One region of the Streptomyces sp. NPDC101776 genome, then DNA from elsewhere that is predicted to be linked to it. Evidence: riboswitches for the same ligand, from Rfam matches in the RefSeq annotation. Region 1 holds a riboswitch; the other holds the start of a gene.
The links. A riboswitch is a leader RNA that binds a small molecule or an ion and turns the genes downstream of it on or off. The one in region 1 is predicted to bind cyclic di-AMP.

Region 1 (6,701 bases):
GGCAGTCGCTGGTTCGTGCCGCGGTCGACCTGGCCCGGTGCGGGGTCACGGGAGCGGTACCGCTGGAACTGTTGAGAACGGTCCAGGAACAGTACGGGGCGGACGAACGGGAGTCGTTCGAGGACGCGTTGGCCTGGGCGACGACACCCCTCTTCGGTGTGTCAGGGCTTCTGGTACAGGGCGACGAGGAGCAGACCTGGCGGGCGTACGGGGCCCTCGTCGCGGAGGCCCTGAGGGCGGGCGGCGACCTGGAACCGGTGCCGGACGAGGTGTGGTGGACACTGCTGGACAAGTCCGGGCCGGAGGTCTCCATCGACCGGGATGCCGTCCTCGACGCGGCCCGTACCGCACTGCACCCCCGGCTCAAGGCGGACGACACGGCCCTCATGGTCGCCTTCGCCGACCGCGTCGGACCCGACGAGTGCCGGGACCTGCTCCACCGGGCCGCGGACGCGGGCGACCGGCGGGCGGCCGAGGCACTGGCCGCGTTCCTCGTGGCCCGCGGTGACACCGCGGAGGCCATGCCGTATCTGGAACAGGCTGCCGACACCGGCGCCCCCTGGGCCGCCGCCACCCTCGGCAGCCTTCTCCGCGATCGCGCCGAGACCTGGCTGCGTACGGCCGCCGAAGCAGGCAATGCAGCGGCCGCACACGAACTCGGCGACATGCTGGTCGGCACCGGCCGCGAGGACGAGGCGCTCCGCTGGTACCGCAGGTCCGCGGCAGCGGGCCGTCGCGAGGTGGCCGCGAGTCTCGGCACACTGCTCAGGAACTGGCGGGACCCGGAGGCGGACAGCTGGCTGCGCTACGCGGCCGCGTGGGGCGATGCGCGCGCCGCCGGCGAACTGGGCATTCAACTCTCGCAGGAGCCGGGGGCGGACGAGGCCGAGATGGATCGCTTTCTCCAGCAGGCGGTGGACGGCGGAGACGCGAACGCGGCGCACAACCTCGGGGCGCGGTTTGAAGACCTGGGCCGGTTCGACGAGGCGATGGCGATGTATCACCAGGGCCTCCGAGGGGGCATCGCCGGCGCGCAGGAGTCCATCGGGTATCTGCTGCGGAAGCAGGGCAAGTTCGCCGAATCCGAGGAATGGCTCCGCAGAGCCGCCGTCGCGAGGCCCGTCGGCCTCCCCGCCACCCTCCCTTCACCACCCGAGGGCGGTCCCACCCCCACTCCGGATACCGTCAAGAAGTGACCGATCAGCCGCGCCCGCACTCCACCGCCCCGGACCTCTTCACCTGGGAATTCGCCACCGACCCCTACCCCACCTACGCCTGGCTCCGCGAGCACGCCCCCGTGCACAGAACGCGCCTCCCCAGCGGAGTGGAGGCCTGGCTGGTCACCCGGTACGCCGATGCCAAGCAGGCGCTCGCCGATCCGCGGCTCTCCAAGAACCCCGCGCATCACGACGGGTCGGCGGACGCCAAGGGCAAGACCGGGATCCCGGGTGAGCGCAAGGCCGAGTTGATGACGCATCTGCTCAACATCGACCCGCCGGACCACACCCGCCTGCGCCGACTGGTCAGCAAGGCGTTCACACCCCGGCGCGTGGCCGAATTCGCGCCCCGGGTCCAGGAGTTGACGAACGATCTGATCGACCGGTTCGTCGCCGACGGCTCCGCCGACCTCATCCACGACTTCGCCTTCCCGCTCCCCATCTACGCCATCTGCGATCTGCTCGGCGTCCCGCGCGAGGACCAGGACGACTTCCGGGACTGGGCGGGCATGATGATCCGTCATGGCGGCGGCCCGCGCGGCGGGGTCGCCCGGTCCGTCAAGAAGATGCGCGGCTATCTCGCCGAACTCATCCACCGCAAGCGCGAGGCCCTCCCCGACACCCCGGACCCGCTCCCCGACGAGGACCTCATCTCCGGTCTCATCCGCGCCTCCGACCAGGGCGAGCACCTCACCGAGAACGAGGCCGCGGCGATGGCCTTCATCCTGCTCTTCGCCGGCTTCGAGACGACTGTCAACCTCATCGGCAACGGCACGTACGCCCTCCTCACCCACCCCGAGCAGCGCGCCCGCCTGGAGAAGTCCCTGGCCGCGGGGGAGCACGGCCTCCTGGAGACCGGCGTGGAGGAACTCCTGCGCTACGACGGCCCGGTGGAGCTCGCCACCTGGCGCTTCGCCACCCGCCCGCTCACCCTCGGCGGGCAGGACATCGCGGCCGGCGACCCCGTGCTCGTCGTGCTGGCCGCCGCGGACCGAGATCCGGAGCGGTTCGCCGACCCCGACGTCCTCGATCTCGGGCGGCGTGACAATCAACACCTCGGCTACGGCCACGGCATCCACTACTGCCTCGGCGCCCCGCTCGCCCGACTGGAGGGCCAGACCGCGCTCGCCACCCTCCTCACCCGCCTCCCCGACCTGCAACTCGCCGCGGACCCGGCCGACTTGCGCTGGCGCGGTGGCCTCATCATGCGCGGACTGCGCACCCTGCCCGTGGAGTTCACCCCCCGAGCGGCCACTCCAACTCCCTAGAACCAGCCCCAGATCAGGACCCAACGGGTCATCTCGCCACGTAAACCCAAACATGACAGTTCTTCAACTCTGTGATCTTCACGTGATCTGCGTGGCATTAACTTGTGACAAGTGATCGACTGCGGCTACGTTCACGTACCAGCGCGGCGCCCCGCACCACCCGTCGCGCGATCCCCCCGCCGTCACGCGAAAGGCCTCCGCATGCTCTCCGGGAACGGTCGTCACCGTCGCCCCCGTCAGGCTCCGGCTCTCCTCGTCGCGGCCGGGGTGACCGGCTCCGCCATCGCCATTCCACTCCTCGGCGCCGCCGCCGCGAACGCGGCCGACGGCACCACCTGGGACAAGGTCGCCGAGTGCGAGAGCGGCGGCTCCTGGAGCGAGAACGACGGCAACGGCTATTACGGCGGGCTCCAGATGTCCCAGGACGAGTGGGACAAGTACGGCGGCCTCGACTACGCCCCGAGCGCCGACCTGGCCAGCCGCTCCCAGCAGATAGCCGTCGCCGAGAAGGTCCTCGACGACAAGGGCACCTCCGCCTGGACCACCTGTGCGCTGATCGCCGGCCTCACCACGGACTCGGGTTCGACGAACGTCGACACCGGCCTCGCGAGCGACTCGCCGTCGGCCGGCGCGACGGACCCCTCCGACTCCGGATCCGGCTCGGGTTCGTCGGACTCGTCGGCTTCCTCCGGGTTGTCCGACTCCGGCACCACGGACTCGACTTCATCTGATTCATCCGATTCGTCCGCCGGCTCCGGTGATGACTCGTCGAGCAGTCCCTCGCCCACCGCGACGGACAACCCCGCCAAGTCCGACAAGTCCACCACTCCTTCGACCGGCAACAGCTCGGTCGCCACCTCTCCAAAACTCGACGAATCGGACAACTCGGCCCAGGCGGTGGGCAAGTCGAGCCTCGTCGACACCGGTGCGCTCGACGATTCCACGAGTGACGCGAGTGAGGCGAGTGGCGGCAAGCATCGCGGGGCGAGTGCCGAGGAGAGCGTGACGGCGCAGACGTACACCGTCCGCGCCGGCGACTCCCTCGCGTCGATCGCGAACTCCCTTGGCTTCGACGGCGGATGGCGCGCGCTCTACGACGAGAACAAAAAGGTGATAGGCGCCGATCCGACCCAGATCGCCGCCGGTCAGACCTTGGACGTCGGTACGGAAGCGGACGAAAAGTAGCAAGAGAACAGCGGGAGTTCGCGTCACGCTTCGCGCTGAATGTCCGCTTTGGTGAAAGTGTGGGATGAGTCTCAGAAGCCCTGATCGTCTTTGAAATCCCGTGGGTTCCCTGTCTACGGTCGAGGCCGCTCGTCACCACGAGCCCCGGCTGCCGCACACGCCGAGTCCTGCCAGCGGCCTCCGGGAACAGTCGTCGCGTCAAGCGCCGTAGGCAGGAGCGGGGGACCCAAGGTAAGTGCCGGGCCCGGGAGTCGAGAGACACCGGAACCGGCTTGGGGTTAAGTCGCGCACCGAGAGGTGTGCGGCCGGGCAACTCACACGGCCCGAACCCGACAGCTCACCTCGTAGGCGTCGGTGAGGGGATTGGGATCTTCCATGCTGTTTTCCAGCAAGGGCAAGCACCGCCGTCCGACAGTTCTTCAGCGGTCTACCCGCGTCGCCACGCTCGCCGGCGTGACCGGTGTCGCCATCGCCGCCCCGCTCATGGCGACCGGCAGCGCCTCCGCCGCCACCGCCTCCGAGTGGGACACGGTCGCCAGCTGCGAGTCCGGCGGCAACTGGTCCATCAATACCGGCAACGGCTACTACGGCGGTCTGCAGTTCTCCGCCTCGACGTGGGCCGCGTACGGCGGCACCGCCTACGCCTCCACCGCGAACCAGGCCTCCAAGTCCCAGCAGATAGCCGTGGCCGAGAAGGTTCTCGCGGCCCAGGGCAAGGGTGCCTGGCCCACCTGCGGCACCGGCCTGTCGGGCGCCGCCTACTCCGGCGGCAGCAGCTCCTCCAGCTCCTCGAACAGCAGCAGCTCGTCGAGCAAGAGCACCACCGAGCGCTCCACCACCGACACCACCGCCTCCCGCTCCGCCGAGCGCCCGGCCGCCAAGAAGACCGTCACCACCCCGACCGGCACGAAGGTCAAGAAGGGTGACGGCGAGTACAAGGTCGTCAAGGGCGACACCCTCAGCTCCATCGCCGAGAAGCACAAGGTGAAGGGCGGCTGGCAGCAGCTGTTCAAGCTGAACAAGAGCATCATCGACGACGCCGACTTCATCTACCCGGGTCAGCAGCTCCACCTTAAGTAGCACTCAGCTGAACCACAGCGCCCTCACATCCGTGGACCGCACCATGGAGACCTCGTGAGGGTCACCCCCGTCCCCCACGGGCTCCCCGCTCCGGTGCGTGTTCCCCCGTACGCACCGGAGCGGGGCTTTTTGTGTCCCCTTCAGGGAACCTTTTTGTTCCGTTCGGAAACAATTTACTCTCGGTTCTGTCCATCAGGCGGCCGACCGGATGGCCAATCGCCCCGAGCCGGTTAGGCTCGTCTCGCAGAGCCGCTGCGGTGTTGCCGTAGCCGCGTCAGACCCCAAGAAGGAGATGCTCGTGCCGTCCATCGACGTCGTCGTAGCCCGGGAAATCCTGGACTCCCGAGGCAACCCCACGGTCGAGGTCGAGGTCGGCCTCGACGACGGCAGCACGGGTCGTGCCGCCGTTCCGTCCGGCGCCTCCACGGGCGCCTTCGAAGCCATCGAACTGCGTGACGGCGACCCCAACCGCTACGGCGGCAAGGGTGTCGAGAAGGCCGTACTCGCCGTCATCGAGCAGATCGGCCCGGAGCTCGTCGGCTACGACGCCACCGAGCAGCGCCTGATCGACCAGGCGATGTTCGACCTGGACGCCACCGACAACAAGGGCTCGCTCGGCGCCAACGCCATCCTCGGCGTCTCCCTCGCCGTCGCGCACGCCGCGTCCGAGGCCAGCGACCTGCCCCTCTTCCGCTACCTCGGCGGTCCGAACGCGCACCTGCTGCCCGTTCCGATGATGAACATCCTCAACGGCGGCTCGCACGCCGACTCGAACGTGGACATCCAGGAGTTCATGATCGCCCCGATCGGCGCGGAGTCCTTCTCCGAGGCGCTGCGCTGGGGCGCCGAGGTCTACCACACCCTCAAGAAGGTGCTGAAGACCAAGGGCCTGTCCACCGGCCTCGGCGACGAGGGCGGCTTCGCCCCGAACCTGGAGTCCAACCGCGCCGCCCTCGACCTCATCATCGAGGCCATCAAGCAGGCCGGTTACATCCCCGGCGAGCAGATCGGGCTCGCGCTCGACGTCGCCGCGTCCGAGTTCTACAAGGACGGCAAGTACGAGTTCGAGGGCAAGTCCCGCTCGGCCGCCGAGATGACCGAGTACTACGAGGAGCTCGTGGCGGCCTACCCGCTCGTCTCCATCGAGGACCCGCTGTACGAGGACGACTGGGCCGGCTGGAAGGTCATCACCGACCGCATCGGCGACAAGGTCCAGATCGTCGGCGACGACCTCTTCGTCACCAACCCCGAGCGCCTCGCCCGCGGCATCGAGGAGGGCACCGCGAACGCCCTGCTCGTCAAGGTGAACCAGATCGGCTCGCTGACCGAGACCCTGGACGCCGTCGAGATGGCCCAGCGCAACGGCTTCAAGTGCATGATGTCCCACCGCTCCGGCGAGACCGAGGACACCACCATCGCCGACCTCGCCGTCGCGGTGAACTGCGGCCAGATCAAGACCGGCGCCCCGGCCCGCTCGGACCGCGTCGCCAAGTACAACCAGCTCCTGCGCATCGAGGAGATCCTCGACGACGCGGCGGAGTACGCGGGCCGCAGCGCCTTCCCGCGCTTCAAGGGCTGAGACCCAGGGTTCCACCGGGTCAATCCTTAGCCAGTCGTACGTACGTCCCCGCACCCGGTCCCGTACCGTGTACGGGGACGTACGCACGTGTGAAGGGGAGGCGGGACATGGCCGTGAAGGACCGGGACCGGTTCTCCACCGCGACCAGGCTCAAGCTGCTCGGCGAGCAGACGGCGGCCCGTGTCTACCGCTCCCAGACCAAGCGGCAGGCCCGCCGCTCCCGGCTCACCGGCCGGGCGGCCCTCCTCGCCCTGGTGCTGTGCTCGCTGATCGTGGCGCTGGCGTACCCGATAAGGCAGTACGTCTCCCAGCGCGCCGAGATCTCCGACCTGGAGCGGCAGCAGGACCAGGCCCGGCAGCGCGTCGAGCAGC
Region 2 (6,701 bases), on a different contig from region 1:
AGGCCCTGCTGTTCAGCATCACCGGGAAGCAGCACCACGCGCTCAAGGCGCGGGAGATCATGGACGACTGGTCGGCGAAGATGAAGGAGCACACCTCCGACGACGCCGGGCTGCAGACCGCGTGGGCCGGTTCGACCTGGGCGCGGGCGGCGGAGATCGTGCGGTACGCGCCGGGTGCCGGGTGGCCGGCTGACCGGGTCGAGCGGTTCGGGACGATGCTGCGTACCGCCTACGAGCCGGAAGTCACCAAGAACCTTCCCGACTACAACGGCAACTGGGACCTCGCGATGACCGACGCGGCGATCGGCATCGCCGTCTTCCTCGACGACCACAAGGCCTTCGACGCCGCCGTCAAGCGCTTCCGCGACCGCGTGCCCGCTTACTTCTACCTGGCCAAGGACGGCAAGGTGCCGCTCGCCCCGGTCGGGTCGAAGCTCACCACCCCGCAGAAGCTGACGACGTACTGGTTCAAGCAGACCACCTTCAAGGACGGCGTCGCCCAGGAGACCTGCCGCAACTTCAAGCACGTCGGCTACTCGCTCGCGGCCTCCGCCCACATCGCCGAGACCGCCTGGCACCAGGGCGTCGACCTCTACGACGGGGTCAAGGACCGGCTCAAGGCGGCCCTCGACCTGCACGCCCGCTACCAGCTCGGCGAGCCCGCGCCCGCCTGGCTGTGCGGCGGCAAGGTCGACCGGAACATGGGGCCCGACCTGGAGGTCGCCCTCAACCACCTGGAGGGCCGGCTCGGCGAGAAGGTGCCCGCCGCGCACAAGCTCGCCGAGCAGAGCAGGCCGGCCGGCAGCGACGACCTCTTCGTCTCCTGGGAGACCCTCACGCACGCCGGGAACACCGCCGACTGAAACCCGTGTGACTTCGGACCCCGCGGATGGCGTATAGTTGCAATCACAACGGCGCGGGGTGGAGCAGCTCGGTAGCTCGCTGGGCTCATAACCCAGAGGTCGCAGGTTCAAATCCTGTCCCCGCTACTAAGGCCAAGGGCCGGAATCCAGAAATGGATTCCGGCCCTTGGTGTTTCTGCCCGCTGTCCTCCCTGGTGTTTCTCCCGCCCCGATTGGCCCGCCCCGCTCGCCGCCCTCCCGCCACCGGGAAAAACTGGACGCGTGGAGGAGGGTCCGTACGTGCGAGCCGGTGGGCGCCTCCTCGGCGATCCCGTGCCCGACCCGGGCCTCGGTCCCGTCCTCGACGAGGGACGCCGGATCCCGAACCCCCGCACCCTCGCCTTCGTCCGCCGCCTGCCCCCGCTGCTGCTGGTCGTCGGCGCCTGCTACGACTACTTCACCCCGCAGAACTTCACGGCGGCCCCGTTCTTCACCGCCGCCCCGCTCGTCGCCGCCCCGCTCTACTCGCGGCGCGGCACCGTGCTCACCGGCCTGGCCGCCTTCCTCGTCGGTCTCGTGGTCCACCTCAGGCTCGGCATCGTCTTCCACATGGACGCGGTCACCGAGGCGGCCACTGTGGCGACGGTCGCCGTCCTCGCGGTCCTGATCAACCTCCTGGTCCGCCGCAGCAGCGAACAGCTCGCCTCCGCGCGCGAGATCGCCGAGGCCGCCCAGCGGGCCGTACTGCCCGAACCGGCCGAGCGGATCGGCGGGTTCGCGATCGCGGCACGATACGAGGCGGCGCAGGAGGGCGCGTTCATCGGCGGCGACCTGTACGCGGTGCAGGACACCCCGCACGGCGTGCGGCTGGTCGTCGGCGACGTGCGCGGCAAGGGCATGGGCGCGGTCGCCGCCGTGGCCGTGGTGATCGGTGCGTTCCGGGAGGCCGCCGAGCAGGAGGCCACCCTGGAGGCGGTCGCCGAGCGGCTGGAGCGGGCGCTGACGCGCGAGGGCACCCGGCGGGACGGGCTCGACGCGTTCGAGGGGTTCACCACGGCCGTCCTCGCCGAACTCCCGCACGGCGACGGCGTCGTACGGATCGTCGACCGCGGGCACCCGCCGCCGCTGCTCCTGCACGAGGACGGCACCGTGGGCACGTTGCTCGTCAAGGAGCCCGCACTGCCCCTGGGAATGGGCGAGTTGGGGGTCTGGCCGGACCGCGCCGAGGAGTTCGCGTTCCCGGGCGGGGCCACGCTGCTGGTGTACACCGACGGGCTGTCCGAGGCGCGCGACGCCCGCGGTGTCTTCTACGACCCCGGCGAGCGGCTGGCCGGCCGGACCTTCCGCAGCCCCGAGGCGCTGCTCGACATCCTCGCCAAGGAGGTGCGCCGCTACTCCGGGGGCTGGATGACGGACGACATGGCGATGATCGCCGTACGCCATCCATGACCGTTGTCACGGGTGGTGATCGGCCGACCGCCCTCCGCATAACAACTGACATCCCGTCAATACCTGTGGGAATTCTGAGACTTGGCCAACTCGCCCGTTTTTCGCCGGTGGTGGGCCGTTCGTCCAGCAAGGAAAGGTTAATGATCAAGCGGAACGGCTTGGAAAGGGATGCCTGTGTCTATTAACGTTCGATAACGCAGCGCGGTCGTCCCAGCCGTCACAAGAGACAGCTCCGCGCGCACGCGCCGAATCCCGCAAGGGAACCGGGGAACCATCCCTTGGGGTGAATCGCTCGTCGACAGCCGTGGCAACACGGCAGGTTGACGCGCGTAGGAGACCTTCCTGCTCCGAACCCGTCAGCTAACCCGGTAGGCGAGAAGGAAGGAAAGGAGCACGCCCACGTGGCGTCCAACCAGGCTGCCCCTGAAGCCCCTGTCGTCTACGGCGGTTACCGCCCCGACGAGGGCCCCTGGGAGGAGTGGAATCCCAGCGCGGAGTCCGTCCTTCCCAACCGCGGCAAGCACCGTGTCGCCAAGCAGCGTGGTGGCGGAGGATTCGCCCGCAGCTCCACCGTCCTGGGCGTCGGTGTCATAGCCGCCGTCAGCGCCGGCGGTATGGCCAGCGCCAACACCGGCAAGCCGCCGGTCTCCATCTCCATTCCGGACCTGCCCTCCGTGGGCCATCTGCTGGACGACTCCTCCAGCACCCCCAAGGGCTCCGCGACCGCGCTCAGCAGCGTCGGCGTGACCACCACCGAGGCCGCCAAGGGCGCCCCGGACGCGGGTGAGCTGCTGCGCAACCGGATCATGGAGCAGGCCGAGCTCCAGCAGCTCCAGGTCGACGGCAAGTCGAAGGCCGCCGCCGAGGCCGCCGTCGCCAAGCAGGTCGACGCGGCTGCCGCCAAGGCCGAGAAGGACGCCGCGAAGAAGGCCGCCGACGCGAAGAAGGCCGCGGAGGCCGCCGCCAAGAAGAAGGCCGAGGCCGTGAAGCTCGCCGCGCTGGCGAAGCAGTACACGCTTCCGGTCGTCTCGTACACGATCACCGGCACCTTCGGCCAGGCCGGCTCGATGTGGTCCTCCGGCTACCACACCGGACTCGACTTCGCCGCGCCCACCGGCACGCTGATCAAGGCCATCCACAGCGGCACGGTCACCGAGGCGGGCTGGGCCGGTTCCTACGGCTACCGCACGATCCTCACCCTCGACGACGGCACCGAGCTGTGGTTCTGCCACCAGTCCTCGATCAACGTCAGCGTCGGGCAGAAGGTCGCCACCGGCGACGTCATCGGCCGCGTGGGCGCCACCGGCAACGTGACCGGGCCGCACCTCCACCTGGAGGTCCACATCAACGGCGCGGCCACCGCGAGCGACCCGGCGCCCTGGCTGCGCAGCAAGGGCCTCAACCCCTGACCCGGCTGTTGGAATATCCGGTTCCGGCCCGGCTGTTGTCGTAGAGCATGACTTCTCTTCGCAAGCTGGGCCGTTCCGATCTGGAGATCTTCCCGCTGAACCTCGGCGGCAACGTCTTCGGCTGGACCGCCGACGAGGCGACCTCCTTCGCCGTGCTGGACGCCTACACCGCCGCGGGCGGCAACTTCGTCGACACCGCCGACTCGTACACGGCGTGGGTCGAGGGCAACAAGGGCGGTGAGTCCGAGACCGTCATCGGCAAGTGGGTCAAGGCCCGCGGCAACCGCTCCGACGTCGTCATCGCCACCAAGGTCAGCCAGCACCCCGAGTACCCGGGCCTGTCCGCCGTCAACATCAAGGCCGCGGCCGACGCCTCGCTGAGCCGCCTGGGCACCGACTACATCGACCTCTACTACCCGCACTTCGACCAGGTCGAGGTGCCGGTCGAGGAGATCGTCGGCGCGCTCGACGAGCTGGTGAAGGCGGGCAAGGTGCGGCACATCGCCGCCTCCAACATCTCCCCGGAGCGCCTTCAGGCGTCCCTCGACTTCTCCGACCGCGAGGGCTTGGCGCGCTATGTCGCGATCCAGCCCCACTACAACCTGGTCTCCCGCGACACCTACGAGGGCGAGCTGCGGGACGTCGCCGAACGCGGCGGCCTCTCCGCCCTGCCGTACTTCTCGCTGGCGGCCGGCTTCCTCACCGGCAAGTACCGCCCCGGTACGACCGTGGACAGCCCGCGGGCGGGTCGCGCGGCGCAGTACCTCGAATCGGAGCGCGGCCGGCGGGTGTTGAGCGCCCTGGACGAGGTCGCCCAGGCCCACGAGGCGCCCGTGGCGACGGTCGCCCTCGCCTGGCTCGCCGCCCAGCCCACGGTCGCGGCCCCGATCGCCTCCGCCCGCACGGTCGACCAGCTCCCCGCGCTGCTGGGCGTGGCCGAACTGGAGCTGACGGACGCGGAGATCGCGAAGCTGACGGACGCCTCTGCCTGAGACCTGAGGGCCGTCAGGACCGGTACGGGTTGTACAGGGAAGTCCCGTACGACCCGTACACCGGCGGCCACGGCGGCACCACCACCGGCACCGGAGGCGCCGTCCGCCGCGCCGCGTAGTCCAGCGCCGGCCGCGCCACCTCCCGGCGCAGCCACAGCTCGTGCAGCAACTCCCTTTCCCGTACGACGAATTCGGCGCCGGTGCGGCCTCGCGCGGCCCGGTGCCGCAGGACCGCCAGGGTGGTCGCGTACGCCTCGTACTGGGCCACCGAGCGGCCCGCCGGGCGGCCGAGGCGGTGGCGGGCGTACTCGCGGGCCAGCCGCCGTGCCTTCATCGAGCCGAGCACGAACGGTTCGGCCGGGGTCAGCCAGCCCGCGTAGACATAGACGGGCAACTCCTCGCGTACGGTGCGCAGTTCGCGCTGCCGGGTCCAGACCGCCAGCCAGGTCAGCAGACCGAACGAGGGGACCATGAAGACGCCGTAGACCTCGAAGAAGCCGTACTGGCCGAAGGTCGAGGAGCCGTTCCACATCGCGTGCATGCCCATCGCGAGGAGCAGGCCGGTCAGGGGGACCAGGACGCGCCGGACGTGGTGGCGGTCCGGGGAGAGCGCGGCGATGCCGAAGCCGATGCCGGTGAGGACGGTGAACAGGGGGTGCGCGAAGGGGGACATGACGATGCGCACGAAGAAGGTCGCCGCGGTGACGGAGGCGAAGCCGCGGTCGCCGGTGAGCTGGTCGGTGCCGAAGGCGGTGCCGAGGTAGAGGATGTTCTCGGTGAACGCGAAGCCGGTGGCGGTGACCCCGGCTATCACCACTCCGTCGACGATCCCGGTGAAGTCCCGTCTGCGGAAGAGAAAGACGAGCAGCACGGCTGCCGCCTTCGCCGATTCCTCGACGATCGGGGCTATGACGGTCGCGCCGAGAGTGTCCGCGCTGGTCGGGTCGGCGGTCGTGGTCGCTATCCATCGGGTCGCGAAACTGTTGGCGACGATCGCGATCAGCGCGGCGGCGCAGGCGCCCCACGCGAAGGAGAAGAGCAGGTTGCGCCAGGGGCCGGGGTCGACGCGGTCCAGCCAGCGGAACGCGGCGACGAGCAGCGGCACGGGCAGTACGGCGAGCCCGAGGCCCACCAAGAAGCCTTCCGTGCCGGTCTGTTGGCGCACGAGCGCGAGGATGACCAGACCGGAGAGCGTGAGCAGGGTGATCAGCGCGCCGTGCCGGACCCAGTTCCGCCGCCACCAGCGCTCGCGCCGCCCGTGCCCGGGCACACCACCGGCGAGGTGGCCGGGGTGCGGGGGGTACGGCGAAAACGTGGCCACGGCATCGACCCTAACGAGGTAAGGGCACGGCCCGCGATGGAGCCTGGCGTCAGCGCTGGTCGTCGTGGGGTACGCGACGGAACAGCAGATCGTTCACGACATGTCCCTTGTCCAGTCCCTGGCCCTCGAAACGGGTCAGCGGCCGGAAGTCCGGACGGGGCGCAAAACCGCCGTCGGGTTGGCTGTTCTCGAAGTCCGGGTGCGCGCCGAGGACTTCGAGCATCTGCTCCGCGTACGGCTCCCAGTCGGTCGCGCAGTGCACGGTGGCCCCCGGCTTGAGCCGGGTCGCGGTGAGGGAGAGGAACTCCTCCTGGATCAGCCGCCGCTTGTGGTGCCGCTTCTTGGGCCAGGGGTCCGGGAAGTAGACGCGCAGCCCGTCGAGCGCGTCCGGGGTGAGCATCTCGCGGAGCAGGATGATGGCGTCCCCGTTGGCGACGCGGATGTTGGACAGGCCGTGGTGTTCGGCGAGGCCGAGGAGGTTGCCCTGGCCCGGGGTGTGCACGTCGGCGGCGAGGATGTTCGTCGCGGGGGCGGCCGCCGCCATCTGCGCGGTGGCCTCGCCCATGCCGAAGCCGATCTCCAGCACGACGGGGTTGTCGTTCCCGAACAGCTCGGTGAGGTCGAGGGTGCGTTGACCGTCGATGTCGAGTCCCCACGTGGGCCACAGGCGTTCCAGGGCGTCGGCCTG

Region 2: another riboswitch for cyclic di-AMP. It lies ahead of ACIRRY_RS15205 (M23 family metallopeptidase); the one in region 1 lies ahead of ACIRRY_RS34470 (transglycosylase family protein).

What each region holds. Positions count from the first base shown of each region.
Region 1 is NZ_JBIWMV010000014.1:181,156-187,856, forward strand. Features, by position in the region: gene ACIRRY_RS34455 (tetratricopeptide repeat protein) at 1-1,196, shown strand, start outside; gene ACIRRY_RS34460 (cytochrome P450) at 1,193-2,485, shown strand; gene ACIRRY_RS34465 (transglycosylase family protein) at 2,687-3,670, shown strand; cyclic di-AMP (ydaO/yuaA leader) riboswitch at 3,864-4,036, shown strand; gene ACIRRY_RS34470 (transglycosylase family protein) at 4,046-4,750, shown strand; gene eno (phosphopyruvate hydratase) at 5,043-6,329, shown strand; gene ACIRRY_RS34480 (septum formation initiator family protein) at 6,437-6,701, shown strand, end outside.
Region 2 is NZ_JBIWMV010000004.1:18,649-25,349, reverse strand. Features, by position in the region: gene ACIRRY_RS15220 (alginate lyase family protein) at 1-863, shown strand, start outside; tRNA gene ACIRRY_RS15215 (tRNA-Met) at 916-989, shown strand; gene ACIRRY_RS15210 (PP2C family protein-serine/threonine phosphatase) at 1,143-2,291, shown strand; cyclic di-AMP (ydaO/yuaA leader) riboswitch at 2,525-2,681, shown strand; gene ACIRRY_RS15205 (M23 family metallopeptidase) at 2,693-3,700, shown strand; gene ACIRRY_RS15200 (aldo/keto reductase) at 3,748-4,692, shown strand; gene ACIRRY_RS15195 (PrsW family intramembrane metalloprotease) at 4,706-6,013, opposite strand; gene trmB (tRNA (guanosine(46)-N7)-methyltransferase TrmB) at 6,063-6,701, opposite strand, start outside.